Regions from separate parts of the Actinomadura sp. 1N219 genome, predicted to be linked through region 1. Evidence: predicted binding sites of a transcription regulator. Region 1 holds the regulator's gene; the other holds the start of a gene.

Region 1 (15,402 bases):
GGTGGACGGGCTGACCAAGCTCAAAGCGCGCAAGATCTCGTGTCCGAAGGTCACGAAGGTGGGGGAGCGGGTCGACTTCGTCCGGAACGAGATCCGCAGGGCCGGCGGGAAGATCTCGCCGGACGCGGCGCGAGGGCTGATCGACGCGGTCGGGAACGACCTGCGGGAGCTGGCGGCGGCCTGCAGCCAACTGGTGGCCGACACCGGTGGGAAGATCGACGATGCCGCGGTGGCGCAGTACTACCGGGGACGTGCCGAGGTCAGCGGGTTCGCGGTGGCGGACAAGGCCATCGAGGGGCAGCTCGCCGATGCGCTGGAGCAGCTCCGGTGGGCGCTTGCGACCGGTGTCGCGCCGGTGTTGATCGTCAGCGCGCTTGCCCAGGGTGTGCGGGGGCTGGCTAAGGTCGGGGGCGCGCCGCGTGGTGCGCGGGGCGCGGCATTGGCGAAAGAGCTCGGGATGCCTCCGTGGAAGATCGAGCGGGTGCAGAGGCAGCTGCGAGGGTGGTCGGGGGACGGGGTCGCGCGGGCGCTCGCGGCGGTCGCCGAGGCCGATGAGCAGGTTAAGGGCGGTGCTGCCGATCCTGCCTACGCGCTTGAGAAGACCGTTGCCGAGATCGTCGCCGCTCGTTCCCAGAGGCGTGCTTCATAGTCGGTCATTGAAAGCTGTGCCGGCAGTGACCGGCGCGGTGGAAACATTGGTGTTTGGTCTCTTCGGGTAGCAGGGATTTCGTCGATTCGTTGTTGGCTGTTCTGGCGGGCTTGGGTATTTGAGGGCGTTGAAGAGTCGGCGTGGATACCGGGGAGGACACGGAGGCTGGCAGTGGTGGATGCGTCAGGGGGTTTCGGCTTTGGATTTCAGGCCGTTGGCTTCCATGGTGACGTAGCGGCGGACTAGGCGGCCCGCTAGGAGCGACATGATGGGGGCCAAGGGGCCTTTCTGGTCCAGAATCAGGTGGACGGAAACGGTGCCGTCAGGTTTGGTGACGATTTCGTGGGCGGCGGTTGTGGTGACGCCGGGGGAGCGGGACTCCCAGGTGAAGGTCTTGTTCTCGGTGAATGCGGTGATCGTCCAGATGGCGGCGGGGAGTTTTGGCTGGAAGACGCGGGCGCGGCTGGAGAGGGCGACCGGCTTGTCCAGGAGTTCGACGCGGTTTATGGACGCCGTCATTTCGGGCCAGCGTTCGACGTCCTTCAGGATGTTCCAGACTGTTTCGGGGGTCGCGTCGATGTCGACGGTGGTCTCGAAATGCACGGTGTTCTCCTCAGTGCGGTTCGGATCGCGGACAGCAGGCCGGTGACCAGAGGGTCGTCGGCGCGGTCCGGGAGGTGGAGGGCGTAGTAGGGGACGGCCGGCAGGTCGATGATCTCGCGTTCGACCAGGCCGGGTGGGGCGGTGACGCATCCGTTGACGACCGCGAGGCCGATGTGCAGGGACACGAAATGCAGCATGAGCGGCCAGCCCTCGGCCTCGACCGCGAGTGACCAGGGGACGTCGGCGGCGCGGAGGGCGCGTTCGAGGGTGGCGCGGTGCGGGCCGGTGGGCGGGGGGACGACGAGGGACGTCCCCGCGAGGTCGGAGAGGGTGAGGTGGGGCCGCGCGGCGAGGGGATGGTCGTCCGGCATGACCAGGACCTGCGGGTAGGAGGCGAGCAGGACGGTCTCGACGTCGGCGGGCACCACGTCCAGGACGGCGACGCCGAGGTCGGCGCGGCCGGTGCGGACGGCGGTGAGCGTCCGGCCGCGGTCGCCGTTGATGAGGCGGATGCCGGGGTGGACGACGTCGCCGAGCAGGTACAGGTAGGCGCCCTCACCGGCGGCGAGGGTCGCGACGCGGCCAGGGGCGGTGCCGTGGACGTCCGCGAGGAACGCGGTCATGCGGGCGTCGAGGTCGCGGGCGAAGCGGGCGACCTGCTCGCCGGCGGGGGTCAGGGCGAGGCGGCGGCCGTGCCGGGTGTAGAGGGGGCGGCCGAGGGCGTCGGCGAGTTTCCGCACCTTGACGTGGAGGGCGGGCTGGGAGATGTGGAGTTCCTCGGCGGCGCGGGTGAAGTTGAGGTGGTCGGCGAAGACGGCGAACGAGGCGAGCGCGTCCGTGGAGAGGCGACTCAGGTCCATAGGCAGTGATTATAGATGGTGGCTTAGTTAATAGTTCTGCTTTAGGGCGCGGTGTCGGAGAGTTGGGGCATGAATGGCGAACCCAGGCTCGGCGTCGATTTCGGCCGGGTCATTCACGGCGGGCTGCTGGCCCCCGGTGACGACGACACCGCGTTCCTCGGCGGGAGTTTCGAGGAGGCGCTCGCCTCGCCCGCGACGGCGGGGGTGTACGAGGTGCTGCCAGGACTGATCGAGGCGTTCGGCGGACGGGCCTGGATCATCTCCAAGTGCGGCGACCGCGTGCGGAAGCGGACGCTGGCATGGCTCGACCACCATGACTTCTACCGGCGGACGGGCCTGCCCAGACAGAACGTCCGGTTCTGCAGGAAGCGGCCGGAAAAGGCGCAGCACTGCGAGGAACTCGGGATCACACACATGATCGACGACCGCCTGGACGTGCATCGCGCCATTCGCGACGTCGTCCCCTACCGGTACCTGTTCGGGACGGCGGAAGCGCCCGAATGGGTGCGGCACGTCCCCGACTGGGGCGCCGCCGAGGTCATTCTCGAAGATATTCCGGCGGGACGGAGCCGGTCAGCCACACGCCGTTCGCGCTGACGCGGAATTCGTGCCCGTCGGCGGCCATCCGTCCGGCGAGAACGGTCAGGATGACGGGCCGGCCCCGGCGGGCGCCGACGCTCCGAGCCGTTTCGCGGTCGGGGGACAGGTGCACGTCGTTCCGTCCCATGGGCCGGAGCCCTTCGCGCAGGATCGATTCCACGGAACGGCGGACGGTGCCGTGGTACAGGAATTCAGGCGGGGGCGCCGGCGGGAGGTTCAGATCCACCGGGACGGAATGCCCCTGGGCGGCTCTGATCCGGTTCCCGTCCAGCTCGTAGCGTTTCTTGTCGTTGGCGGCGACGACGTGTTCGAGTTCGGCGCGCGTCAACGGGAATGAGTGGCGGTCGGCGGCCGCGAGCAGTTCGGTGACGTCGGCCCAGCCTTCGGCGTCGAGGGCGAGGCCGATCCGCTCGGGGTGGTGCCGCAGATGCAGGGCGAGGTATTTGGAGATCCTCGTCGCGCGCCGCTCGTCCATGGGATATATGCGTCCGGATATGCGTCGGGGCCGGCTTCGGTGGCCGGCCCCGTGCTTGCATGCGTGCGGGCGTTGCGAGCCTGGCGCCGGGCGTCGTGGGCCCTGGCCCGGTGCCTGCCCGGCCCTGGCCCGGCATTTGCGGGTGCTGACCTGGCGCCCGCTCAGCGCTGGCCCGGCGTCGGGTCGGCTCTTACTTGGCCTGCAGGGCGGCGGCGCGCTTGGCGATCGCCGACTTGCGGTTGGCGGCCTGGTTCTTGTGGATGACGCCCTTGCTGACGGCCTTGTCCAGCTTGCGCGCGGCGTGGCGCTGGGCGGCGACGGCGTCCTCGACGTTGCCGCCCTCGGCGGCCTCGCGGAACTTGCGGATCGCCGTCTTCAGTTCCGACTTGACGGCCTTGTTGCGCAGGCGCGCCTTCTCGTTCTGCTTGTTGCGCTTGATCTGGGACTTGATGTTAGCCACGTCGTAGTGCCTCAGCTTGGTCGCGATAGTCGCCTGCTCATCCGCAGGCCCTGACGAATGTCTGAACGGGGGCGGGACGGTGCCCCGGGGCACGACGCTACGCCACACGCAAGCGCACAGCCTACCAATCACCGGGCCCCGCCCCAAACCAGGCCTTGCACGGAGCATCGAGTCCGGCATGGGACCATGGGGGTACACATTCATGTCCACCAGTGAGTATGCGAACGGACCCCGGTGCGAGCGCCTGATCCTGACAAGACCGATCCCGCGATCATCCGCAACTTCTGCATCATCGCGCACATCGACCATGGCAAGTCGACCCTCGCGGACCGGATGCTGCAGCTGACCGGCGTGGTCGAGGAGCGCCAGATGCGCGCTCAGTACCTCGACCGCATGGACATCGAGCGCGAGCGCGGCATCACGATCAAGAGCCAGGCGGTCCGGCTGCCGTGGACGTCCGGCGGCGTCGACCACGTCCTCAACCTGATCGACACGCCGGGGCACGTCGACTTCTCCTACGAGGTGTCGCGGTCGCTGGCCGCGTGCGAGGGCGCCGTCCTGCTGGTGGACGCGGCGCAGGGCATCGAGGCGCAGACCCTGGCCAACCTGTACCTGGCCCTTGAGGCCGACCTGCACCTGATCCCCGTCCTCAACAAGATCGACCTCCCGGCGGCGCAGCCGGACAAGTACGCGGAGGAGCTGGCCGGGATCATCGGCTGCGAGCCGTCGGACGTGCTGCGCGTGTCGGGCAAGACGGGCGAGGGCGTCCGGGAGCTGCTCGACAAGATCGTCGAGGAGGTGCCGGCGCCGGTCGGCGACCCCGACGGGCCCGCCCGCGCGCTGATCTTCGACTCGGTGTACGACACCTACCGCGGCGTCGTCACCTATGTCCGGATCATCGACGGGCACCTGTCGCGGCGCGAGAAGAGCCTGATGATGTCGACCGGGTCGGCGCACGAGACCCTGGAGGTCGGCGTGATCTCCCCGGAGCCGGTGTCCGTGCAGGGCCTCGGCGTCGGCGAGGTCGGATACCTGATCACCGGGGTGAAGGACGTACGGCAGGCCAGGGTCGGCGACACCGTGACCGGCGCGTCCCGGCGGGCGCCCCAGGCGCTCGGCGGCTACCGCGACCCGAAGCCGATGGTGTTCTCCGGCCTGTACCCGGTGGACGGCGACCAGTACCCCGAGCTGCGGGACGCGCTCGACAAGCTGCAGCTGAACGACGCCGCGCTCGTGTACGAGCCGGAGACGTCGGCGGCGCTCGGGTTCGGGTTCCGCTGCGGGTTCCTCGGGCTGCTGCACATGGAGATCGTCCGGGAGCGGCTGGAACGCGAGTCGGGCCTGTCGCTGATCTCGACCGCGCCGAACGTGGTGTACCGCGTGACGATGGAGGACGGGTCGGAGCACACCGTCACCAACCCCAGCGAGTTCCCCGAGGGCAAGATCGGGGGCGTGTACGAGCCGGTGGTGAAGGCGACGCTGCTGAGCCCGTCCGAGCACATCGGCGCGATCATGGAGCTGTGCCAGGGGCGGCGCGGGATGCTGCTCGGGATGGACTACCTGTCGGAGGACCGCGTCGAGATCCGCTACACGCTCCCGCTCGCCGAGATCATCTTCGACTTCTTCGACCAGCTGAAGTCGCGGACCCGCGGGTACGCGTCGCTGGACTACGAGCCGAGCGGGGAGCTGGAGTCCGACCTGGTGAAGGTCGACATCCTGCTGCAGGGCGAGTCGGTGGACGCGTTCAGCCAGATCGTCCACCGGGACAAGGCGCGCGAGTACGGGCTGATGATGACGTCCAAGCTCAAGGAGCTGATCCCGCGCCAGCAGTACGAGGTGCCGATCCAGGCGGCGATCGGCGCGCGCATCATCGCGCGGGAGAACATCCGCGCCATCCGCAAGGACGTCCTCGCCAAATGCTACGGCGGCGACATCTCCCGCAAGCGCAAGCTGCTGGAGAAGCAGAAGGAGGGCAAGAAGCGGATGAAGACCATCGGGCGGGTGGACGTCCCGCAGGAGGCCTTCGTCGCGGCGCTGTCCACGGGCGGTGGCGAGCCCACCGACAAGGGCAGGAAGTAGCCCCGCCTACTTCTTCAGCAGGGGCCAGGCCACCGCGGCCGGGACGCGGCGGAACTCGCCGCGGTTGGCGGCCTGTCCCGCGTAGACGAGGAAGAACATCACGACGGCCGTGAACGCCAGCGGCACCCAGATGAACAGCTCGACGGCCAGCGACAGCAGCCCGAAGACGAACCAGACGGCGATGGCCGCCAGGCTCATGTTGAGGCCCTGCACCGCGTGCTTGCGCGCGAACGGCGAGCGCGCCTTGCCGACGTAGACGACGGCCGGTGCGATGGCGCTGACGAGGAACTGGCCCACGTACGCCATGAGCGACCAGGTTCTTTCGTCGTCGCTGACGGGGCCGAAGTGGCCGGGTATCTGGACGGTGCCGCCGCCCTGCGGCTGCTGAGGCTGCTGCTGCCAGGGGGCCTGGCCACCGCCGGGTTGCTGCGGTTGCTGCTGCTGCGGCGGCGGGGGCTGTTGCTGTGGCTGCTGTGGTTGCTGCCACATGTTTCCGGGCTGCTGCCAGGGGGCCTGCTGTTGCCGTTCGGGCTGCTGCCCGTGGCCGGGCGACGGGGGAGGCCCGTAGGCCATGGCGGGTGTCCTCTCCTAGTTCGCTACGCGTTCGCTGTGCGACCTATGGCGAAAGTGTATGACTCCTTGGACGCGCCCGTAGTTCGCTAGGGTTCCCGCGTCCGCCCGGCCCGTGGCCGTTTCGCGCCACGGCCGGGCGGGGGCGGGTCGGAATCAGGGACGCCACACCACGGCGGACGGCTTCTCCTGCGTGACCGTCACCGAACCCTTCCAGTCGATGGACGAAGGCTGCGGCAGATACGCGTCGTCCAGGAAGAATCCCCGGTTGATGGACGTGACCGTGGCCGGTGCGCCATTGTCCCCGGACCCGGTCGGACGGCGAATGGCCTCGATCGACGCGATATCGGAGACCGCAGTCCCTTCCGGCAGCTCGACGGTGGTGGCGACCGCGCCGTCACGGTCGATCGACCAGGTCGGCTGGTCGTGGTCGGACCGGTAGAGCGCGGACGGGTCGCCCTTGAGCCGGACGCCGAGCGCCACACCCGGCACCGAACCCGTCCCCGTCGGGGTGCCCGTCTTCTTGGCGAACTCGACGAAAAGGTACGTGCGCTGGTCGCCGACCTCGCGTGTCGCCGGGTCGGACGGCATCTCGATCTTCCCTTCGCGGACCATCTCCTGCGCCGCGATCCGGTACGTCCACGGCTCGCGGTCCATGACGACCTCGCGGGCGCGGCCGTCCGGGCGCGTCCTGGACGCGTCGAGGAGGAAGCGCAGCGGCGGCTCAGGGGAGATCACGTCGCACATGTTGTTGTTGGACGTGCAGGTCTGCAGCACCGGATGGTCGCCCTCGTAGCGTCCCCGGAACTTGAGCGTCATGTGCATCGGCGCCTGGTACACGGCGGTGCCGTCGACGCGGTCGCCGGATTCGTCCACCTCGACCCGGTAGACCCATTCGATGTCGGTCGTGCGGCCCCAGCGGGCCATCAGCGCGGGCGAGTCGGTGCCGCCGTCCTCGTTGCTCCACACCACCGAGTACTCGATGATCTTGTGGCCGGGCGCGGCGGCGGGCCGCGTCTCGTGCCACGCGACGAGCGGGGTGTCGGTGGTGGCGTTCTGGTACGGGTCGCCTAGCGGCCATCCCGTCCGTCCGACGACGATCGGGGCGTGGCGCAGGGCGACCGCTTCGGCGTCCGGCACCTCGACGGCGGGCCGCCGGAGGGTGACGCGGCGGGCGGCGGGCGCGCTGCCCTTCGCGAACTGCAGCGTGACCTCGTGCTTTCCGGGACCGACGTGGCCCAGGCCGAGGCTCCGGGACACCGGCTCGGACGACGGGACGACGAGGTCGGTCACGTGCCGTCCGTCCACGGAGATCGCCACGACGGCGGACTCGGCGCCCTTCCGGGCCCAGGAGACGCCGGGGGCGGAGGCGGCGAAGGAGATCACGGCCTCGCCGTCCCGCCGGGCGGTGAACGGCAGCGACTTCGCGGGCCCGTCGCGATGGACGCTGATCACGCCGGGCGCGCCGGCGGACGCGGGGGAGGCGCAGAGGAGGAGGGGAGCGCCGGCGAGGGCGGCGCCGGTCAACGCGAGCACGGCATGACGCGCACGGTTTCTCATGATCAGCGAAGCTAGGCCGCGCGTGTTGCGTTCCGGTGAAGTCCCGGTCCCCCGTGGGTGTCGGGTTCATGGGTGCCGGGTTCATGGTGGTTACGGCCGCACCGCGGTGACGGCTCCGTAGCGTGGCGGCGCGTGCCGGTGCGCGTGAGGATCCGTTTGTGAAAGCGCGACACGGCAGGGGCTGCTTGGTCTGGAGGTATATGTCGGTACGGTCGGACGGGTACCGTGCCGATCAACCACCAATGCCGATCATCTGACTGCGCCGATCCACCACTGGGCCGATCGACTGCCAACGCGGGGTCGACCGCTAGTGCCGATCACAGACATCGCCGATCTCCGGAGGCACCGTGACCGACCCCGAGCAGGTACTGCGCTCTGCGAAGGAGCGGGAGACGGTGAACGGCGCCGTCCGCGCGCTCCGGACCGCCGCCCCGTCCGGATGGGAGCGGCTCGACTTCGAGTTCCGCGCGACGGTCGGCATCGACAGCGCGTCCCTGGAGGTCGAGGGCCCGGACGGAGAGCGCCGCACGGCCATGCCGCCCGGCCAGGCGGTCGGGAAGATGGACGAGCTGCGCCGCGTCATGTACCGGCAGGGCAAGGGCGCCTGGTTCACCGCCCGCCTCCAGGTCGAGCGCTCGGGCCGCTTCAGCGCCGAGTTCGACTACGACGGCGAACCGGACTTCACGCCGCCTCTCACGTCGTCCGCGTACGCCATGGACCTCGACCGCTTCCCCCGCACGGACGAGCACATCCCGGACTGGCTCCGCGAAAGACTCAGCGACGCCTAGCCAGACTTGACACCTAGCCAGACTTGAACAGAAGACCAGCGTGACCGGACGGGGCAGGGGGTTGGGCAGGGCAGACTTGAAGCGTGCCCTCGACCCTTCCTGATGGCGACCCCGTCCCCGCGGACGGTGCGTTGCCCGGCCGCTCCCTGGACGGCCTTGGAACGCGACCGTTCGCGTTCTACGTGCATGTGCCGTTCTGTGTGACGCGTTGCGGATACTGCGATTTCAACACCTACACGGCGACGGAGCTTGGTCCGGGGGCTAGCCGCGACTCCTACGCCGACACCGCCGTGCAAGAGGTGCGGATGGCCCGGCGGGTGCTGGGCGACGTGGACCTGCCCGTCGAGACGGTTTTCGTGGGCGGGGGCACTCCGACCCTTCTGCCGGCCGAGGATCTGGGGCGCGTCCTGGACGCGATCGACGCCGAGTTCGGGCTCGCACCGGGCGCTGAGGTCACGACGGAAGCCAATCCCGAGTCGGTGGACGAAAGATATGTGGGCAGGCTGCGGGAAGTCGGGTTCACGCGCGTCTCGTACGGAATGCAGAGCGCGCGCGAGCACGTCCTGGCCGTCCTGGAGCGCGCTCATACGCCGGGACGCGTCCCGCAGGTAGTGGACTGGACGCGACAGGCAGGGTTCGAGCACATCAACCTCGACCTCATCTACGGGACGCCAGGCGAAACCGACGACGACTGGCGGGCCTCTCTGGAAGCCGCCTTGAACGCCGACCCCGACCACGTGTCGGCGTACGCGCTCATCGTCGAGGACGGCACACGCCTGGCGGCGCAGGTCCGGAGAGGCGAACTGACGGCGCCCGACGACGACGCCATGGCCGACCGCTACCTGATCGCGGACGAGATGCTGTCCGCCCGCGGCCTGCACTGGTACGAGATCTCCAACTGGGCCGCCGCCCCAGACGCCGTCTGCCGCCACAACATGCTGTATTGGGCGGGCGCCGACTGGTGGGGCGTCGGCCCGGGGGCGCACAGCCACGTCGGCGGAACCCGCTGGTGGAACGTCAAACACCCGGCCGCCTACGCGGCCCGCCTCGCGGAAGGCACGACCCCGGCACACGCCAGAGAGATCCTGGACGACGACGATCGTCGCGTAGAGCGGATCATGCTCGAACTACGGCTCGCCAAGGGCTGCTCCACCGATTTGCTGGACGACAAGGCCGTCCGCGAGGCGATCGACGACGGCCTCCTAGAGCCCGCCCCCTACGAGCAGGGCCGCGCGGTGCTCACCCTGCGCGGACGCCTCCTGGCCGACGCCGTCGTCCGCGACCTCGTCTAGCGGACGCCCAGGAGAGGGCCCCAGGGGAGGCCCAGGAGACGCCTAGGGGACGGTGACGAAATCGATGAGTTCTTCCACGCGGCCTAGGAGGGCGGGCTCCAGGTCCGTGTAGCTGTTCACCGAACCCAGGATGCGCTTCCAGGCCGCGCCCGTGTCGTCGCCCCAACCCAGCTCTGCGACGACGCCCTCCTTCCACGGAATGCCGCGAGGGATGCGCGGCCAGGCGCGGATGCCCACGGACGCGGGCTTGACCGCCTCCCAGATGTCGATGAACGGATGCCCGGTGACGAGGACGTGCGGCGACGAGATCCGCGCGGCGATCCGGGATTCCTTGGAGCCGTCCACCAGATGGTCGACGAGCACGCCGAGGCGGCGGTCGCCGTCCGGGCCGAACTCCTCGACGATGGCGGGCAGGTCGTCCACGCCTTCGAGGTACTCCACGACGACGCCCTCGACCCGCAGATCGTGGCCCCAGATCTTCTCGACCAGCTCGGCGTCGTGGACGCCCTCCACGTAGATCCGGCTCTCCTTGGCCACCTTCGCCCGCAGCCCCTGGACGGCGATGGAGCCCGACGCGGAACGCGCAGGCCGTCCGCCGGGCGCCGCGCCGGGCGCCGCGCTGGGCCGGACGAGCGTGACGGGCTTGCCGTCGATGAGGAATCCGGACTTGGTCAGCGGGAACACGCGCCGCTTGCCGAACCGGTCCTCCAGGGTGACGCCGAACTTGTCGCAGCCGACGACGGCGCCGCAGAAACCGCTGCCGGGGTCCTCGGCGACCAGGCCGGGCTCGGCCGGGACCTCCGGGATCTGGCCCTTGCGGGGCCTGCGCCAGTCGCCGGCCAGCACATCGTTGCCGTATTTCTTACTCCGCACGGGTCCGCACATTAACCCGGCGGGACGCCCGTCCGGCGTCGCCCCTCGTCCCTCGGCGTGGCGCGCGGCCTACCTCGGCTTGGCGCGTGGCCCACCCTCGGGGTGGCGCGCGGCCCACCCTCGGGCGCGGGCGGGTCCTCCGGGGGCGGGGCGGGCGCGTCCTACGGAATGGGAGCCTGTGTCCGGAACGGATAGGATCGCGCAGCCGTGCGGCGAGTCCGCGCGGGCACTCCGGTCCGGGTCTCCGGGCCGTACAATTGGCACTCGGGAGTATGGAGTGCCAGCGGCGCGGGGGCGCCGGCGGCACGGGCCCGGCGGGACGAAGGAGGTGACCAGGTGCTGGACGACCGGAAGCTCGCCGTCCTGCGCGCCATCGTGGAGGACTTCGTCTCCACCAACGAGCCGGTGGGCTCGAAGGCGCTGGCGGACCGGCACAACCTCGGCGTGTCCCCGGCCACCATCCGCAACGACATGGCGGTGCTGGAGGAGCAGGGGTACATCACCCAGCCGCACACCAGCGCCGGGCGCGTCCCCACCGACAAGGGCTACCGGCTGTTCGTCGACCGGCTGTCCACGATCAAGCCGCTGTCGGTCGCCGAGCGCCGCGCGATCGAGACGTTCCTGTCCGGCGCCTACGACCTCGACGACGTCGTCGGCCGGACGGTGCGGCTGCTCGCGCAGCTCACCCGGCAGGTCGCCGTCGTGCAGTACCCGTCGCTGACGCGCTCGTCGGTGCGGCACGTCGAGCTGGTCCCGGTCGCCGAGGGGCGGCTGCTGCTCGTCCTGATCACCAACACGGGGCGCGTCGAGCAGCGGGTGATCGAATCCGGCGGCACGGTGTCGGAGGAATCGATCGGGCACCTGCGGGCGTTGCTCAACACGTGCCTCGACGGGCTCGGCCTCGGCGACGTGCCGACCGCGGTGGCGGACCTGCCCGACAAGGTGGGGGCGGACGAGCGTCCGCTCGCCGCGTCGGTGCTGTCGGTGCTGCTGGAGACCCTCGTCGAGAAGCACGAGGAGAAGATCGTCTTCGCGGGTGCGGCCAACCTCGCCGCGGTGGACTTCTCGCAGAGCCTGAGGGAGGTTCTCGTGGCGCTCGAAGAGCAGGTGGTGCTGATGCGGCTGCTCGGCGAGACCGGCGATTCCTCTAAAGTTACGGTGCGGATCGGCACCGAGAACCCCGATCTGGGGCTCCGGTCGACCTCGGTCGTCGCCGCCGACTACGGCGTGGGCGACCTCACACTGGCCCGGCTGGGAGTGCTCGGGCCTACACGCATGGATTACCCCAGCACGATGGGAGCGGTACGGGCAGTGGCACGCTACGTGGGACAGATCCTGGCGGGGTCGTAAGTGGCCAACGACTACTACGCGACCCTGGGCGTCCGGCGGGACGCCAGCGCCGACGAGGTCAAGAGGGCCTATCGCCGGCTCGCGCGGGAGCTCCACCCGGACGTCAACCCGGATCCGGAGACCCAGGACAGGTTCAAGGAGATCACCCAGGCGTACGAGGTGCTCTCCGACCCGAAGAAGCGCGAGATGTACGACCTGGGCGCGGACCCGTTCGCGCCGGGCGGCGGCGCGGGCGGCGCCGGCGGCTTCGGCGGCGCCGGGTTCCCGTTCAGCGACATCATGGACGCCTTCTTCGGCACCGCGACGTCGCGGGGCCCGCGGACCCGGGCGCGGCGCGGCCGGAACGCGACGCTGCCGGTCGAGCTCGACCTCAGCGAGACCGCGTTCGGCACGACCCGCGAGCTGTCCATCGACACCGCCGTGGTCTGCACCGGCTGCGAGGGGTCGGGCTGCGCGCCCGGCACCCACCCGGACACGTGCGAGACGTGCCACGGGCGCGGCGAGGTGCAGCAGGTCCAGCGGTCGTTCCTCGGCCAGGTCATGACGGCCAGGCCCTGCCCGGCGTGCGGCGGGTTCGGCTCGGTGATCCGCAACCCGTGCACCGAGTGCTCGGGGGACGGCCGCGTCCGCACCCGCCGGACCGTCAAGGTCAAGATCCCGGCGGGCGTGGAGAACGGCATCCACATCCAGCTCGCCGGGGAGGGCGAGGTCGGCCCGGGCGGCGGCCCGCCCGGCGACCTGTTCCTGCAGATCGTGGAGAAGCCGCACGCGATCTTCGAGCGGGAGGGCGACGACCTGCATTGCACGGTCGAGATCCCGATGACGGCGGCGGCGCTCGGCACCAGCGTCACCATCGAGACGCTGGACGCCGCCGAGAGCGTCGACATCAAGCCCGGCACGCAGTCCGGGCAGGTCATCACGCTGTACAACCGGGGCGTCCGGCACCTCAACGAGAGCGGCCGCGGCGACCTGATGATCCATGTGAACGTGGAGACTCCGAACCGGCTCGACGAGGAGCAGGAGGAGCTGCTGCGGCAGCTCGCGACCCTGCGCGGCGAGGAACGTCCGCCCGGCAAGTTCGCGCCGGGGCAGCGCGGCATGTTCTCCCGCCTCAAGGACGTCTTCAACCAGCACTGAAGAGCAGCGGCGGCGGCCTACGAGGAAGGCCGCCGCGGCACCTCAGAGCACGGGGACCAGTGACCTGGACGGCCAGTGACCTGGACGGCCAGCGAGCCTGGACGACCCGTGAGCCTGGACGGCCACCGAAATCCGCAGGGGGACGCGCATGAGCCCGCCGGTGTTCCTCGCCGCGACGGACGCGCTGGAACGCGGCAGCGTCGTCCTCGACGGGCCCGAGGGGCGGCACGCGGCGACCGTGCGGCGGCTGCGGCCCGGTGAGCGCGTCGACCTGACCGACGGCGCGGGCCTCCTCGCCGAATGCGTCGTCGCCGACGCGGGCCGCGCGTCCCTCACGCTGGACGTGCTGGCCCGGCACCGGCAGCCGCCGCCCTCGCCCCGCATCGTGGTCGTCCAGGCGCTCCCGAAGGGGGACAGGGGCGAGCTGGCCGTCGAGACGATGACCGAGGCCGGGGTGGACGAGATCGTCCCGTGGGCGGCGGCGCGGTGCGTCACGCAGTGGCGTCCCGAACGCCGTGAGAAGGCCCTCGCCCGCTGGCGCGGCGCCGCGCGGGAGGCGGGCAAGCAGGCGCGCCGCAGCCGCTTCCCCGAGATCGCCGGCCTGGCGTCCACCGGCGACGTGGCCGGACGGGTCGCCGCCGCGTCCCTGGCGCTCGTCCTGCACGAGGGGGCCGACGCGCCGCTCAGCGCCGTCGAGCCGCCCGCGGAGGGCGACATCGTGGTCGTGGTGGGCCCCGAGGGCGGGATCACCGAGGACGAACTGGAGCGCCTCGCCGAAGCGGGCGGGCGCCCCACGCGGCTCGGCCCGACCGTCCTGCGCACGTCGACGGCCGGGGTGGCGGCCGCGGCGGTCCTGCTCGCGGCGACCGGCCGCTGGTGACGCGCCCCGTCAGGAGCCCGCCGGGCCGGGCGCCTGGGCGGGTTCGCTGGTGACGGACGGGGTCGGCTCGTCGGTGGGGTTGCCGGGGTCGGGCGTGGACGTCGTCGGCGTCGGCGACGTGGTCGGCGTCTGCGACGGCGTGTGGCCCGGGCAGGGGGTGGTCGACGGCGTGGGCGTCGCGTCCGGGGCGGGCGACGTGGCCGCGGTCGGCGGGCTCGCCGCCGGCGGGATGCGGCAGGCCGAGATCCCCTGCGAGGTGCTGGCGCTCGGCGACACCGGGCCGCTCGGGTCGCCGCTCGCGCCGGCGCCGGGCGAGGACGGGTCGGGGAACTGCGGGTCGCCGCCCGCGCCGGTGCGCTCGCCGCCGTTGGGGTCCCGGTCGCCGTCGGCCGTCCCGTTGCTGCCGACCGACTGCTGGATGAGGTCGATGGTCTGCGGTGCGGTCACGCCCAGCCCGGCGATCGCCACGGCCGCCGCCACGGCGAGGACGGGACGCGCCCAGTTGACGGTGAACCGGTCGAACCCGAGCCCGTAGCGGGCGAGGCCGAAACGGTCGAGACCGAACCGGCGGCCGGGGCCGTCGGTGACGCGGGCCCGGATGCGCTCCAGGCCGTCGCCTGCGGGGTTGACCGTCTCCGCCTCCGCGTTCAGGGCGCGGCGGAGGACCTCGCCGTGCTCGTCGTGGGGGTCGGTGGTCATGAGAATTGCTCCAGGACGTTACGTAGCGAGGTCATGCCGCGGGCCGTGTGGCTTTTCACGGCGCCGCGGGAGATGCCCATCGCGTTGGCGATCTCCGCTTCGGACAGGTCGGCGTAGTAACGCAGGACGAGCGCCTCCCGCTGGCGTGCGGGCAGCCGGGACAGCGCGTCGATGACCGCCGAGCGTTCCAGCTCCCCGATCGCCCCGGCCTCCGCGCTCGGCGCGTCCGGCAGGCCCTTCGGGGCGTACTTCTCGACGACGGCGCGGTGCCGGAGCACCGATCGCGACCGGTTCACCACCGACTGGCGCAGGTAGGACAGTGCCTTGTCCGGGTCGCGCAGGCGCCGCCAGCCGCCGTGCATCGCGACGAACGCGTCCTGGACGACCTCTTCGGCCGTCCCCGCGTCCCGGACGAGCATGGCGGCGAGCCGCACCAGCGAGCGGTAGTTGGCGCTGTACAGCGCCGTCACCGCCTGGTCGGCGTCCCAGGCGACGGCCACCGCGCCCGCCGTGCCCCTGGCCACGAG
Region 2 (15,402 bases), on a different contig from region 1:
TAGCGGCGCCCCACCCGTTCGGTGACGAACGAGCCGAAGGCATCGCCTTCCGGGGTGAGGATCTCGGTGTATTCCCGGCCCCGCTGCTTGTCGACGATCACGACGGGGTCGCCGTCGGGCGTCGTCAGCACGACCGCCCGGGCGTCGAGGTTCGACTTGCCGCCGAACACGCCGCGCATCTCGGCGCGTCCCTCGTCGTCGGTGGGCGCCGCGATGGCGAGGACGGCGCCGCCGCCGTCGAGCACCTTGTACCGCGATTTGGCGAACGGGCCCCTCCGAGGCTGTTCGACCTTGAGCACCGAGGAGCTGAACACTTCGTTCACGCGTTCTCCTGCCTCATCGGCCGCACAGGCGACCTTCTGTTCACCGTCCCGGCGCGTCGGCACCCTTCGGTGCGCTGCGCCGTCCAAGCGGCGATCCTGCCAAGCCCGGCCGTTCAGCGGAAGCACATTCCGGAGCCGACCGCGCCGCCGAGCGCGCGTTGCCTGGGCTGACCTGCGCAGGGGACTTCGAGTATCACGTCCGGGAAACTGACTTGTGTCCGCCGGACGGCTTCGTTCAGGTTGACGATTGCCCGGTCGGGGTCCTGGTGTCCTTCATGGCCGATATGGAGCGCGACCGGCGGCGCGGGCCTGGTCAGGGTGTCAGGCCGTCGAGGAAATCCGGCACGTCCTTTCCCTCGTACAACATCAGGTCGAGTCCGATCGGCGCCGCCACGACGAGTATCCGCAGCGGGTCGGGCAGCGTGTGGAAGAACGTCACCGAGTAGCGGTCCGCGGTGGTCAGCAGTTCGGTCGCCATGCCCTTCCATTTCTTGTCGACTTGCGCGACGTGGGTTCCGGCGGGGTCCAGCACCTTGAACTTCCTGGCGGTCTTGTTTCCGTCCAGCCTGCCGACAGGACGCTCCGCCGCGTCGAGCAGCAGATAGCGCCATTCGTAGGCGTCCATCCGGATCGAGCCGTGCAGGGTGCCGTCGGGTGTGCTGACCCATGTCGCGCGGGTGGTCTTCGGGCGTTCGATCAACAGGACCGGTGTGCCCTGGGCGTTCTCCACCTGGACGGTCCGCTGATCGCTGCCGTCGAGCATCACCGCTCGCCACGCCTGGCGCTTCAGCGACACGGATCGCTCTTCCGCTCTGGCCAGCAGGGTGCCGCCCGCGTCGAACACCTTGTACTGGGACTTCGCGGAAGGGAGGCGGCGCGGCTGTTCGATCTTGAGCACGGGAGAACTGAAGAGGTCGCTCACATGTCCTCCTTAACGCCGTCCTCCGGCGTGGACGTCCGGGTCCAGGACGGCCGGCCGCCGGGGCTGCCGGAGCGAACGAGGCGGTGCCCTCAGCAGGCCGAGCACCCTGATCAGTTTGTCTGACGTGCGAGGGTTCGGGCAGGTTCGGCCGCGCGCCCGGAATGCGCGAAACAGCCGAAGGGACGGCCCCGTACAGGACCGTCCCTTCGTATGCGTGCCGAGTCGGACGCCAGAACCCGATGGAGCCGGGTCAGAAGTCCATGCCGCCGGCGTCGGGCATGCCGCCCGCCGGGGCCGGGTTCTTCTCCGGCTTCTCGGCGATGACCGCCTCGGTGGTCAGGAACAGCGCGGCGATCGACGACGCGTTCTGCAGCGCGGACCGGGTGACCTTGGCCGGGTCGATGATCCCCGCTTCGAACATGTTGACGTAGTCGCCGCTCGCGGCGTTGAGGCCCTCGCCCGGGGTCAGGTTGCGGACCCGCTCCACCACGACGCCGCCCTCGAGACCGGCGTTGACGGCGATCTGCTTCAGCGGCTCCTCCAGAGCGCGCTTCACGATGTTCGCGCCGGTGGCCTCGTCGCCCGCGAGCTCCAGCTTGTCGAACGCCTTGGTGCCGGCCTGGATCAGCGCGACGCCGCCACCGGGGACGATGCCCTCCTCAACCGCGGCCTTGGCGTTGCGGACGGCGTCCTCGATGCGGTGCTTGCGCTCCTTGAGCTCCACCTCGGTCGCGGCGCCGGCCTTGATGACCGCGACACCGCCCGCGAGCTTGGCCAGCCGCTCCTGCAGCTTCTCGCGGTCGTAGTCGGAGTCGGTGTTGTCGATCTCGGTGCGGATCTGGTTGACCCGGCCCGCGATCTCGTTGGCGTCACCGGCGCCGTCCACGATCGTGGTCTCGTCCTTGGCGATGACGATCTTGCGCGCCCGGCCGAGCATGTCGACCGAGGTGTTCTCCAGCTTGAGGCCGACGTCCTCGCTGATGACCTGGCCGCCGGTCAGCGTGGCGATGTCGCCCAGCATGGCCTTGCGGCGGTCGCCGAAGCCCGGCGCCTTCACGGCGACGGACTTGAAGATCCCGCGGATCTTGTTGACGACCAGCGTGGCCAGGGCCTCGCCCTCGACGTCCTCCGCGATGATCAGCAGCGGCTTGCCGGACTGCATGACGCCCTCGAGCACGGGCAGCAGGTCCTTGTTCGCCGACACCTTGCCCTGAACGATCAGGATGTACGGGTCCTCGAGGACCGCCTCCATCCGCTCGGGGTCGGTCACGAAGTAGTGCGAGATGTAGCCCTTGTCGAAGCGCATCCCCTCGGTGAGCTCGAGCTCCAGACCGAACGTCTGGCTCTCCTCGACCGTGATGACGCCTTCCTTGCCGACCTTGTCCATCGCCTCGGCGATCATCTCGCCGATCTGCGGGTCGCCGGCGGAGATCGACGCCGTGGACGCGATCTGCTCCTTGGTCTCCACGTCCTTGGCGAGCTTGGACAGCTCCTCGCTCACCCGCTCGACCGCGGACTCGATGCCGCGCTTCAGCGACATCGGGTTCGCGCCGGCCGCCACGTTCCGCAGCCCCTCGCGCACCAGCGCCTGGGCCAGGACGGTGGCGGTCGTGGTGCCGTCACCCGCGACGTCGTCGGTCTTCTTGGCGACCTCCTTGACGAGCTCCGCCCCGATCTTCTCCCACGGGTCCTCGAGCTCGATCTCCTTGGCGATTGACACACCGTCGTTCGTGATCGTGGGGGCGCCCCACTTCTTCTCCAGCACGACGTTGCGGCCCTTGGGACCAAGGGTCACCTTGACGGCGTCGGCGAGCTGGTTCATGCCGCGCTCGAGACCGCGGCGGGCCTCCTCGTCGAACGCGATCATCTTTGCAGCCATAGGCTCCAGTCCTCCCGGAACAAGGTGGCTTAGACGGATCGAGCCGACGCCCGCGACGGACGGCCCCCGCCGACGACTGCCATTCCGTCGCCGGACTGAGGCCTCATCGCCCCGACCCAGACTGTGAAGTTGTCACTCTCCACAGTAGAGTGCCAACCGTTTGTTTAGCACTCTACCCTGCCGAGTGCAAGCGACGTGCACCCTCGTCCACCGAACCGTCACCAACCAGCCCCAACCCGTCCCACCTGCGTCGAAACCCCGTTCTGGGACGTCAGGGGTGTGCGGCTGTGATCCGCTGTTTGCGGTCGTCCCCCCGGTATTCGCGGGACGAGGACCCGAGGGTGATGGGCCCGGGCGCTGCTTCGATGCGCCGGTTCACGTCGTCGATGCAGTGAGCATATGTGCTCTGCAGCACGGCCACCGAGTGCCCGGTACGAGCCGTCACGTTGGCCGCCGGCATCCCACCGTCCGGCCGGACGGTCGGCACTTGCGCCTGTCGTCGCAGTTTCTTGGGCAGGGGCGCATCAAGTCCTCGGCTCGGAGGACGAGTCCGCGTCTGGGGAGGCTCGTGAATTCAGGTTGGCCTAGTGCGACGGCTGAGTGGGTTGGGCTCGATCCTGGCGCTGGGTGCGCCAGGATCGAGTCGGGGTCAGCCGCCGGCTACGGCGGGGATGATCGAGACCTGGGCGCCCTCGGGGGTCGGGGTGTCGAGGCCGTCGGCGAAGCGGACGTCCTCGTCGCCGACGTAGACGTTGACGAAGCGGCGGATCTTGCCGGCGTCGTCCAGGATGCGGGCGGAGATGCCGGTGTAGCTGGCCTCCAGGTCGGCGACGACGGCGCGCAGGGTGGCGCCCTCGGCCTTCACCTCCGACTCGCCGCCGGTGTAGGTCCGCAGGATCGTCGGGATACGGACGGACACGCTGCTCATGGTGCTCCTTTCAGGCGAGGCCCGCGGCGCGGAACGCTTCCAGGGACGGGGCGATGTTCGCGGACGGCGCGACGACGGGTGCGACGGCGTCCAGGGTCTTCAGGCCGTCCCCCGAGTTGATGATCACGGTTTCGGCGGACGGGTCCAGAGCGCCGGTCGCGATGAGTTTACGGAGGGTCGCGACCGTGACGCCGCCCGCGGTCTCGCCGAAGATTCCCTCGGTGCGGGCGAGCAGCCGGATGCCCTCGACGACCTCGTCGTCGGCGACGTCCTCGACGGAGCCGTTGGTGCGGCGGGCGACGTCCAGGACGTATGGGCCGTCGGCGGGGTTGCCGATGGCGAGGGACTTGGCGATCGTGTCCGGCTTCACCGGGCGGATGACGTCGTGGCCGGCCTTGAACGCGTCGGCGACCGGGGCGCAGCCGGTGGCCTGGGCGCCGAAGACGCGGTAGGGCTTGTCCTCGACGAGGCCCAGTTTGATCAGTTCCTGGAACGCCTTGTCGATCTTGGTGAGCTGGGAGCCGGACGCGACCGGGACGACGATCTGGTCGGGCAGCCGCCAGCCGAGCTGCTCGGCGATCTCGTAGCCGAGGGTCTTGGAGCCCTCCGCGTAGTAGGGGCGGACGTTGACGTTGACGAACGCCCAGTCGTCCTGCTCGCCGGCGATCTCGGAGGCCAGGCGGTTGACGTCGTCGTAGTTGCCGTCGACCGTCACGAACGTCCCGGCGTAGACGGCGGTGGTGATGATCTTCTGTGCTTCGAGGTTGGACGGGACGAACACTGCGCTGCGGATCCCGGCGCGGGCCGCGGCCGCGGCGACGGCGTTGGCGAGGTTGCCGGTGGACGGGCAGGCCAGCACCTTGAAGCCGAGCTCGCGGGCGGCGGCGAGCGCCACGGCGACGACGCGGTCCTTGAACGAGTGGGTCGGGTTGCCGCTGTCGTCCTTCACCCACAGGCTCTGCAGGCCGAGGCTCTCGGCGAGGTTGTCGGCGCGGACGAGGCGGGTGAAGCCGGGCTCGGTGTTGGGCGTGTCCGTGATCGTGGCGGGGACGGGCAGCAGGCCCTTGTAACGCCAGATGTTGCGCGGCCCGGACTCGATGCTCGCGCGGGTGACTCCCCCGAAGTCGTAGGCGATCTCCAGGGGGCCGAAACACTCTTCGCAGGCGTAGTGAGGCCCGAGGTCGCGGGACGTGCCGCATTCGCGGCAGACGAGAGCGGTGGCTGGTCCGAGGTCCGTGGCAGGCGTGATGGCCATGGGTGCGAGGCCTTTCTTCCCATCTTTCCTGCGCCACCTTGGTCGCAGGCCGGAGTTGGCACCATCTCCCGGCCGGCCCCGCAGGATCGCGAGTACGCCTGAGCCGGGTGGTTGCCGGGGCTTCGTCGGGCCGGTCCCTCCACCCCTCTGGATGAGCGATATTCAGTTGTGAGCCACGAGCGCTGAGCGCTCGTATGCGTGACTTTACCTGATCTGACCGGATGCCAGACAGGTGGGTCCGTCGATTGAGACGTTACCCGGGCGCCTTCTTGATCACGCGTGTTCCTCGGTGCGGCGGGCGGCTTCGGTGGGGCCCCGGGCGGCGTCAGCGGGGTGCTGAGCGGCGTCGGCGGGGTGCTGGGTGGGGTCGAGGAAGACGTGGCCGATGTCCGGGATCCGGTCCCTGAGCCGCCGGTCGATGTCGCCTGCGACGTCCTCGGCCTCGTCGGCGCTGATGTCGTCGGAGAAGTGGACCTTGGCGGCGACGAGGATCCGCTCGGGGCCGAAATGCATGGTGAGCAGCTCGTCCACGCCGGTCACGCCGGGAGCGCCGGTGATCTCGGCGCGGATGCGGCGCTGCGCGGCCGGATCGGCGGCCTGGCCGATGAGCAGGCCGACGCTCTCGCGTCCGATCGACACCGCCAGGACGACGAGGAGCAGGCCGATCAGGACGGACGCGAGACCGTCCCAGAAGCCGGAGCCGGTGATCTCGCGGAGCGTCAGCCCGGCGGCGGCGAGCGCGAGGCCGATCATCGCGGCGGTGTCCTCGAACAGCGCGGTCTTGAACGTGACGTCGGGCGAGCGGCGGACGTGGTCGACGAGGTCGCGGCCGTTGTCGCGGGTCTCCTTGCGCGCCTGGTGGAAGGCGCGGATCCAGGACGTCCCCTCCAGGACGAAGGCGAGCGCGAGGACGGCGTAGGCCAGCCACACGCTCGTCCCGGTGCCGCCGTGGCCCGTCATGGTCAGGACGCCCTCGAAGACGGAGAACCCGGCTCCGGCCACGAAGATCCCGAATGCGGCGAGCAGCGACCAGACGTACCGCTCGTTGCCGTATCCGAACGGGTGGCGCCGGTCGGGAGGACGTTCGCTGCGCCGCAGGGAGGCGAGGAGGAAACTCTGGTTGAGGGTGTCCGCCACGGAGTGCGCGCCTTCCGCGAGCATCGCGCTGGACCCGGCCAGGAGCCCGGCGATGAGCTTGGTGATCGCGAGGATGAGGTTCGCCGCACCGGCGACGAGCACGGTCTTCGTCGTCTCGGACCTGCTCATCTCGGACGGCTACCCGCCGCTTTGCCCACTAATCGCTGCCGGCCGGGCGGTGGGTGTCGGGTGCGGCGTGTGGGTCGCTTTGAAGGGCCTCCACGCCAACTGAGACCCTGCCGGTATGAGCCAAGTGCTGGTGGCGTCGAACCGCGGCCCGGTGTCGTTCTCGCTGTCGGAGGACGGGGAGCTCACCATGCGGCGTGGGGGCGGCGGGCTTGTGTCGGGTCTGGCCGCTGTGACGGGCGCGGCACGGGAACCCGGTCCGGTGCTTGGCGCAGGGGCGCGTTCGATGCCGTCTGCAGAGGCCGAGGCGGAGGCGGCTGCGGATGCGGAGGGCGCGAGGGCGTCTGCGGACGCTCCGGGTGTGCTTTGGGTGTGTGCGAGCTTGGGTGAGGCCGACCGAACGGCTGCTCGACGTTCGCCGGACGGCCGTATCGACCTCGCGGGGTACGAGACGGGTGGTGCGGCAGTGCGGATGCTGGACATCCCCGAGGGGACGTTCCACCGTGCCTACAACGCCGTTGCCAACTCGACGCTGTGGTTCGTCCACCACCTTCTGTACGACACGCCGCGCAGCCCGCATTTCGACGCTCGCGCCCGCCGCGACTGGCAGTCGTATGAGGCGTACAACGCGGCGTTCGCAGATGCTCTGGCGCGTGACGCCGCGCCAGGGGCGAAGGCCGCGATCCAGGACTATCACCTGTCGCTGGCACCGCAGATGCTGCGGGAGCGGCGTCCCGACCTGAAAATCGTGCACTTCTCGCACACGCCTTGGGCGCCGCCTGAGTACTACCGGCTGCTCCCTGACGACATTGGCTCGCAGATCCTTCTGGGCATCCTCGGCGCCGACCATGCTGGGTTCCTCACCGAGCGATGGGCGTCCGCGTTCCTCGACTGTTGCGAAATGCTGCCGGGTGCACGCGTTGACCGTGCGGCCCGTACGGTCACCTGTTCGGGACACGTCACGCGCGTAGGCTTCCATGGGCTCGGTGTCGACGGGACGGCGTTGCGCCAACGCGCCGCCGAACAGGACGTCGCGGAACGGGCGCGCGCGCTGCGTGAACAGGTGGGCGGCCGTCAGCTCATCGTGCGTGTCGACCGGACGGAACTCTCCAAGAACATCGTGCGTGGGCTCGCTGCCTACCGTGAACTGCTCGTCAACCATCCCGAGTGGCGTGGACGTGTGGTGCATCTGGCGTTCGCGTACCCGTCCCGCTATGACCTGCCCGAGTACCGGGAGTACACCGCCGCCGTCGAGCGGACGGCGAAGCAGATCACCGAGGAGTTCGGCACGGCGGACTGGGATCCGCTGATCCTCCAGGTGAACGACGACTATCCGCGCTCGCTCGCCGCGTACGGCCTTGCGGACGTGCTGCTCGTCAACCCGATCAGGGACGGGATGAACCTGGTCGCGAAGGAGGGGCCCGTCCTGTCGGAACGCGGCTGCGCGCTCGTTCTGTCCAGGGAGGCGGGCGCGGCGGCAGAGCTTTCCGACGACGCGCTGACCGTCAACCCATTCGACGTGTCACAGACCGCCGAGACCCTGCACCGCGCCTTGCTGATGCCGCGGAACGAACGGTCCGAACGCTGCGGACGCCTCGCCGCTGCCGCGACCGCCCTCCCACCGCAGCGCTGGTTCGCCGACCAGCTCGCCGCCCTCGACTAGCCCCGACCGACGCCCGTCCTTGGCTGGCGACGGCCCTCGGCTAACGGCCTGCGTGCGTTAGGCGGTGGTGGCCCGGGCGGGTTCTGGGGTCAGGAGGCATTCGACCGAGTTGGGTTCGTGGCGCTGTTTCCAGCGTTCGCGTAGTGCCGCCTTGCTCTGCGCCATGCGGCGGTGGGTGCTGACCTTGGCGAAGCGGGTGAGCTGGGACGCGGGCGGCTTGGGCAGGCCGCTCGGCTCGTACCCGTACTCGGCGAGCCGCTCGCCGAACGCGGCCTCCGCCAGGCTGATCTGCTGGGAGTCGAGGCGCTGCGCCCACGAGCCGACGCGGGTGGTGGTGACGGCGTCCTTCGTCCGCCCGTGCCATTTCTTCCGCGGCGAGACGGTCTTCTTCGCGACGCCGCCGGGGTTCGTCATCGCCGGGTCGTACTCCTCGCCGAGGAACCCGCAGAGCCTGGTCAGCTCGTCGGCCGGGTCGGCGACGAGACGCTCGTACTGCAGTTCGTAGTAGGCGTCGGAGCCGAGGCGGTCGGCCAGCCGGCGGCCGCGGTCGATGGCCTCCCGCCAGATGCAGATGGCGTGGTGGAGGTCCTGGTCGTACCAGGGCATCTCCAGGAGCGAGGCGACGCAGTCCCGGCCGTCCCGGACGAGGTGGACGAACTGCGCGTCCGGGAACATCCGCAGCAGCGCGCCGACGTGCCGGAAGTAGCTCGGACGCTTGTCGCCCCAGCGCGGCTTGCCGAACCGGCGCGCGTACGCGCGGAACACGACGCCGATCGCCGAGCCCAGCGTGGGCGGCCCGGCGACGATCTCGTCGGCGACCTCGGCGGCGTCCAGGCCGAGCGCGTGGAACTTGGTCGACCTGTCGGCCGTGATCCACTCCGCCAGCGCCCGTCTGTTCTCCCTGACCTCCAGGTCACCGAACTCGCACCTCGCCGTATAGGCCGGGAGGAGGAACTTCGTCTCCACCGGGATCGCGAGGCGGGGATGCGCGTGCAGCATCAGCTGGAGCAGCGTCGTCCCCGAGCGAGGACACCCGAGGATGAAGATCGGACGGTCGTGGCGGGGGTCCGGGCCTGATGACATGCACGGCATGGTGGCTCAACCGCCCCGCCGGCGGCCGGGATGATGGACGCACCGTTGCCGTCCGATTACCGACGTTTGACGGGGTCGGGCGCCGTGTTCCGTCTACGCGCGTTCGCGCCTGGTGGGTCAGCTGTAGGAGTCGCCCAGTGTCTGCCTGACCTGCTTGCGCGCCTCGTGGATGCGGGACTTGACCGTGCCGAGCGGCAGCCCGAGCTGCTCGGCGATCTCCGCGTACTCCAGCTGGGACACGTCCCGCAGGACGAGGGCCTGGATGAGGTCCGGCTTGCGGGCCTCCAGGTCCTCCATGGCGTCCAGGATGTCGACGCGGGAACCGGCGATGACGCTGGTCCGGCGGGGGTCCGGGCGCTGCTGCGGGAGCTCGCCCGCCTGCTCCACCGAGCGGCGCTTCAGCGACCGGTAGGTGGAGCGGGCGGAGTTGGCGACGACGACGTGCAGCCACGTGCTGAACCTCGACCGGCCCTCGAACCGGTGAATGTTCCGCGCGACCTGCAGCAACGCGTCCTGGCATGCCTCCTCGGCGTCCTGCCGGCAGGGCAGGAAGCGGGAGCTGTGCCGCAGGACGTCCGGCTCGATCTTGCGGAGGAGCTCATTCAGGGCGCCCTGGTCGCCCGCCGCGGCCTTGACCGCCAGCTCCTCGGTCCTCTCGTCGAATGCCATGCCGCCTCAATGCTTGTTCGCACACTCACCCCGTTGTTGGGATGATACGGGAGTGTCTTTCCCACCATCAGTAGGCCGTTACCGGATCGACCGCGTCCTGGGTTCGGGGGCGTTCGCCTCTGTATGGCTGGGTCACGACGATGCCCTGGACTCCCAGGTGGCCATAAAGGTCCTGTCCGGAAGCCTGATCGACGATCTCGATGTGCGCAACCGTTTCCTGGAGGAGGCCCGCATCCTGCGCCGCGCCGACTCGGAGCGGCTGGTCCGCGTGCACGACATCGGGGAGCTGCCTGACGGACGGCCCTACTTCGTGATGTCGTACGCCGACCGCGGGACGCTCGGCGACCGCATGCGTGAGCGGCCACTTCCGGTCAGCGAGGCGGTCGCGCTCGCCGAGGAGATCGCGTACGGCGTCGAGGTGATCAACACGCTGGGCGTGATCCACCGCGATCTGAAGCCGTCCAACGTGCTGTTCCAGTCGACCGCGGACGGCGGCGAGAAGCTGCTGATCGCCGACCTGGGGCTGGCGAAGGCGCTCGCGCACGCGTCCGGGGCGTTCACGCTGCCGGTCGGGACGCCCGGATACATGTCGCCGGAGCAGGCGAGGTTCGGCGGCGGCCTGGACGTCCGCGCCGACGTGTACGGTCTCGGCGCGCTGACCTACCACATGCTCACCGGACGCGCTCCGGGCCCGGCGCCGGTCAAGTCGCCGCCGAGCGAACTGCGCGAGGGCGTGACGGCCGCGTTCGACCAGGTGGTGCTGCGGGCCCTTGAGGTCGAACGGGAGAAGCGGTGGCCGACCGCGGAGGCGTTCGCCGAGGCGCTGTCCACGCTGCGTCCGACGACGGCGCCCGCCCCGGCGTCCAGCGTGGCCGCGCCGTCGTACGTGCCTTCGGTGCCGCACATCGACGCGGACGCGACCGTCCAGGACTTCTACCGCGACGGGAAGCTCATCCGTCCGCCCGGCCCGGCGCAGGCACCAGCGCAGTCACCCTCCCCTGGGCAGGCGTCGGCGCCTGTTCAAGGTCAGGCGCCCGGGCAAGGTCAGGGGGCCGGGCAAGGTCAGGGGGCGGGTGGCGGGCCGCGGGACATGCAGACGCGGTTCGACCAGCCCGCGGAGGACGACGCGCGCACGTCCGAGATGCGCCTCCCGCCCGGCCGGCAGGACGGCGAGCAGACGGTCGTGGACGAGCCGAGCGGACGTGCCACGCCGTTCGGGCAGGGAGAGCCGGCGACCGCTCCCGACAACGGCCGTCCGGCACCGATGCAAGCCCCGTATCCAGCGCCTGTGCATCCGCCTGGCCCCGGTGGCCCCGGTGGCGCCGGGCAGGGCGGCGGCGGTACCAGCGACGGCAACACGGCCGTGTTCCCCATGCAGTCTCCGCAGAACGGCACGCCACAGGGCGTCCAGCCGATGGGCCCCGGCCAAGGTCCGGGTCAGGCTCCGAGTCCGGGCCAGAGTCCGGGGCCGGGCGGCCCGCATCCTTATGGCGGCCAGCAGGTTCCGCCGCCGCCCACCGGGTTCCAGGCACCTCCGGGGCCGGTCCAGGGCGGGGGGCAGGGCCCTGGCGGTAAGTCCGGTCTGCTGAGCAGGCTTCGGGGCGGCGGCGGGTCGTCCGGGCCGCCCGGCGGCGGTGGCGGTGGCGGCGGAGCTCCGAAGAAGTTCGTCACGCCGCTGATCATCACCGTGGTCGTCCTGGTGGTCGCGCTGATCGGCGGCCTGACCCTCGGCGTGCTGTTCTCCGGCGACGACGGAGGCGGCGGCAAGGACAAGAAGAAGACGCCCGGGATACCGCAGGACTTCGTCGCGATAGCCCACGACACGGGCAAGATCAAGGCCGCGGTGCCGAAGGTCTGGCCGAAGGGCACGGCGGAGTCGACGTGGTCGCCGTCCACCGTCAACCTCAACGACGCCCAGCCGCGCCCGGTGCTCCGCGCGACGCCGAACAAGGCGGCGTTCCTGGGCGACGGCAAGGGCCCGGGGGTCTTCATCGGCGTGACCACGGACGTGCGGCCCGGCCAGCTGCCGCCGCCGAGCGTGTCCGTCCACGCGCAGTGCACGAAGGCCGAGCCGGAGAACTACACCACTCCGGACAAGGCCCTCAGCGGGACGATCATGCGCTTCACCGCCTGCAAGGTCGGCACGCCGTCGGTCACCGAGGTCGGCCTGCGCGACAAGTCGGGCAAGTTCGGGCTGTGGATTCGCGTCAAGGAGACCGACGACCGCGAGGCGACGAAGGACATCCTCGACAGCCTGAAGGTCACCGGCCCCTGACGACAGCCCTCCCTCACCCCTTCTGACCTGCCAGATCGCAGCGGTCATGGTGCCCTGCGCTCTCTTCGTGCTACCCAGGTGTTGCATCGCGACCTGTTTCCGATATATCGTTAATGCATCGCAACCGATCACTAATGAAGGAGACTGCGATGCACGAGCACAAGATGAGAAGGCGCGGCGGCTTCCGGGGACCCCAGGAGCGCGAGCGCCGCGGGGATCCGTTCGGAGCGTGGGGTCCCGGCGGCCCGGGCGGCGGACCCGGCTTCGGTCCCGGTCCCGGCCATCGCGGACGCGGTGGACGCGGGCGGCGGGCCCGGCGCGGGAACGTCCGCGCGGCCCTGCTGGCCCTGCTCGCCGAGCGGGCCATGCACGGCTACGAGATGATCCAGGAGCTGGACGAACGCACCGGCGGCGTCTGGCGTCCGAGCCCCGGCTCGGTCTACCCCACCCTCCAGATGCTGGAGGACGAGGGCCTGGTCACCAGCCAGGAGGACGGCGGCAAGCGCCTGTTCTCGCTCACCGACGCGGGCCGCGAGGAGGCGTCGGCGCAGACCACCGTCCCCTGGGACGAGGTCACCGAGGCCGCCGGCGAGAACGTCATGCGCGGACGCGAGGCCATCGGCCAGCTGATGGTCGCGCTCCAGCAGGTCATGGCGGTCGGCAGCGAGGCCCAGAAGGCGCGTGCGCTGGACGTCGTCAACGACTCCCGCCGCCGCCTCTACGGCATCCTCGCCGACGACCCCGAAGCCGAATAGGCCCGATGCCGGATGAACGCGGAGCGACCCAGGCCCGCCTCGCCCGGAACTCGACCGACTGGAAACGCACCGGGCCGGAAACGTGCCCGATTGGAACCGCCGCGGCTGTGACAGCCGCGGCGGTTCTGCGTCAGCGCGGGAACGGGGCCTGTTTCGCCAGTTGGTCGGCCATGTAGAGCTGCTTCCACACGTACAGCCCCATGTCCCTGCGGGAGATCTCACGCTGGACGGGGACGTCCACCGTGGCCCGCACCAAATACGTCGCGCCCGGCGGCATGTACGTGTCGCCGCCCTCGCCCGGCATCGGCTCGCCGCCGCTCAGCCGCCGCACGACCCGGCTCTTGGTCGGCGGAGTGCACATGTCCTCGGGGACGCCGGCCTGCGGCATGCAGCGTCCCCGCGCGTCCGGCGCGACCAGGGCGCGCTTGACGAACACGTCGCCGGGGAAGTCGAGCAGCACCTTCTGGTTCGTCGGGTTCGTCAGGAGGTACTCGACGTAGGCGAACGACGTCCCGGACGGCGGTGACTGGAACGTCGTCACCACGCCGTCTGCCACTCCGCTGCCCACCGCCGCGATCCGGTATTTGGCGCCGTCGGCCGTGCCGACCTCGATGGCCTTCCCGGCGCGGGGCAGCGGCACGTCCGGGCCCTTCGCTCCGGCCGCCGGTCCGGTGGCGGTGTCGCCGTCCCCGGATCCGCGCGTCAGGACGAGCCCGACCGTGATCAGTCCCGCCAGGACGAGAACGCCCGCCGCGGCGAGCCCGCCGCGACGTCCACCCGTCCGGCGCGTCGTGCCCTGCCGGGCCCGCCGTCGCGATCCGAGCCGCACCTGCACGCCGCTCGTTTCGCGGACGCCCATCGGCCCGGTCGCGGACAGCGGCTCGTCCGGCTCCATGAAGGCGTCCTGAGCCTCGGGGACCCCCGTCCACAGCGCGTCGCCGCTACGTTCAGGCGGCTCAGGTGGACGGCCGGCCACGAACTTGTCGGTCGGCTGCGGGCCTTGCTTGTGCGGGGTCGGCGAAGGCTTGGGCGGGGTCGGTGAAGCTTCCGGGGTGGACGGCGGGTGGACGATCGGACGTGACGGAGCGCCCGGCGGGATGGGCCCGGTCGGCGGTGACGGCTGCGGGGAGCGTCCGGGGTGGATCGGGGTGCCGTCCCTGGGCGTGGCCTTGGCGGGGACGGCATGGGGAGGCGTGTGACTGACGTCGCCCGGACGGCGCGGGACTCCCGATTCCGTGTCCACCGTCAACCTCCCCGTGGTCGTGCGCGGTCCCCCGTGAACCACATATGCCGCAATACACCATATTTTGACTCAATTGGACGTACGGTCCACGCTCGCCCCAGAGGTCGCGCGAAATCCGACGAATCGGCACGCGGTTCTTGTCACTCCTCCGACAACGGGAGGGGTCGGCGGTCCCGGTCAGAACGAGTCGGCGAGCGACTCCAGGAGGCCGACGACGCCGGACGGCCCGTCCACCACCAGGTCCGCCCGTTCGGCCAGTGCCGTGACCTCGGTGGATCCACTGCAGACCAGCACGCCGGGCACGCCCTCCGCGCGCAGCGACTCGACGGCGTCGAACGCGGCGAGGTCGCCGAGGTCGTCCCCGGCGAACAGGACGGCGGACGGGCGCCCCCCGCGCTCGCCGACGAACGTGCGCAGCGCCATCCCCTTGTCCATGCCGGGCGGGCGCAGTTCGAGGACGAGGCGTCCCGGCTCCAGGGCGAGCCCGGTGCGTTCGGCGAGCGCGGCGAGGATGCTCCGCAGCCGTTCGAGCGCGACCTCCGGCTCGGCGCAGCGGCGGGTGTGCACGGCGAGCGCCTGCCCCTTGTCCTCGACGAAGGTCTCGGGCGGGGCGCCCGCCGCCGCGAGGACGCCGGGCAGCTTGGCGCGCGCCTCGGCGACGCCGGGCGGCGGGTCGGGCTCGGTCAGGACGCCGGACTCCCAGCGTTCGAGCCCGTACTGCCCGAGGACGACGAGCCCGTCGACGCCCTCGAACCCGCCGTACTCGACGGCCACGGCGGCGGGACGTCCGGTGACGATCACCACGGCGCCGACCAGCGGGGCGAGCCGCGCCAGCGCCGGGGCCGCGCCCGGATGGGCCCTGGCCGAGGCCGGGTCGTCGACGATCGGCGCGAGCGTGCCGTCGAAGTCGAAGCCGAGCACGGCCTCGGCCGGGGTCTTGCGGATCGCGTCGAGGCCGCCGGAACCGGCGGCCGTCATGGAGCGGGGAGAGTTCACAGGACCAGTGAACCTTCTTCGCCTGGCGTGTCGCCAGGGACGCGCTGCGTGGCGCGCCGTCCGAGGACGTGAGGCTCCAGGAAGGTCCGGTGCCCGTCAGGGGGACGGGTCAGGGGCGGATGCCGAGCCGGCGCGCCGC

The links. Region 1 encodes HrcA, which represses chaperone genes, less so after heat shock. Its sites were predicted from a motif close to TTGGCACTCTCNNNNNGAGAGTGCCAA; they were not measured.
Region 2: the regulator HrcA is predicted to act here: its motif matches at 3,254-3,280, upstream of groL (chaperonin GroEL).

Annotation. Positions count from the first base shown of each region.
Region 1 is NZ_JBIRAY010000002.1:347,813-363,214, reverse strand. Features, by position in the region: gene holA (DNA polymerase III subunit delta) at 1-649, shown strand, start outside; gene ACH35V_RS10450 (SRPBCC family protein) at 833-1,252, opposite strand; gene ACH35V_RS10445 (LysR family transcriptional regulator) at 1,192-2,112, opposite strand; gene ACH35V_RS10440 (hypothetical protein) at 2,182-2,709, shown strand; gene ACH35V_RS10435 (RNA 2'-phosphotransferase) at 2,651-3,187, opposite strand; gene rpsT (30S ribosomal protein S20) at 3,378-3,647, opposite strand; gene lepA (translation elongation factor 4) at 3,882-5,726, shown strand; gene ACH35V_RS10420 (DUF4870 domain-containing protein) at 5,733-6,299, opposite strand; gene ACH35V_RS10415 (hypothetical protein) at 6,453-7,856, opposite strand; gene ACH35V_RS10410 (hypothetical protein) at 8,204-8,644, shown strand; gene hemW (radical SAM family heme chaperone HemW) at 8,728-9,936, shown strand; gene ACH35V_RS10400 (DUF3097 domain-containing protein) at 9,979-10,809, opposite strand; gene hrcA (heat-inducible transcriptional repressor HrcA) at 11,146-12,159, shown strand; gene dnaJ (molecular chaperone DnaJ) at 12,160-13,296, shown strand; gene ACH35V_RS10385 (16S rRNA (uracil(1498)-N(3))-methyltransferase) at 13,445-14,176, shown strand; gene ACH35V_RS10380 (hypothetical protein) at 14,186-14,875, opposite strand; gene ACH35V_RS10375 (SigE family RNA polymerase sigma factor) at 14,872-15,402, opposite strand, start outside.
Region 2 is NZ_JBIRAY010000013.1:294,178-309,579, reverse strand. Features, by position in the region: gene ACH35V_RS33890 (phospholipid scramblase-related protein) at 1-323, opposite strand, end outside; gene ACH35V_RS33885 (phospholipid scramblase-related protein) at 637-1,245, opposite strand; gene groL (chaperonin GroEL) at 1,496-3,124, opposite strand; gene ACH35V_RS33875 (MoaD/ThiS family protein) at 3,774-4,052, opposite strand; gene thrC (threonine synthase) at 4,063-5,307, opposite strand; SAM riboswitch class I at 5,324-5,465, opposite strand; gene ACH35V_RS33865 (cation diffusion facilitator family transporter) at 5,581-6,573, opposite strand; gene ACH35V_RS33860 (trehalose-6-phosphate synthase) at 6,689-8,233, shown strand; gene ACH35V_RS33855 (sulfotransferase family protein) at 8,291-9,316, opposite strand; gene ACH35V_RS33850 (RNA polymerase sigma factor) at 9,443-9,994, opposite strand; gene ACH35V_RS33845 (serine/threonine-protein kinase) at 10,047-12,269, shown strand; gene ACH35V_RS33840 (PadR family transcriptional regulator) at 12,419-13,024, shown strand; gene ACH35V_RS33835 (hypothetical protein) at 13,155-14,267, opposite strand; gene otsB (trehalose-phosphatase) at 14,445-15,245, opposite strand; gene ACH35V_RS33825 (DUF3263 domain-containing protein) at 15,373-15,402, opposite strand, start outside.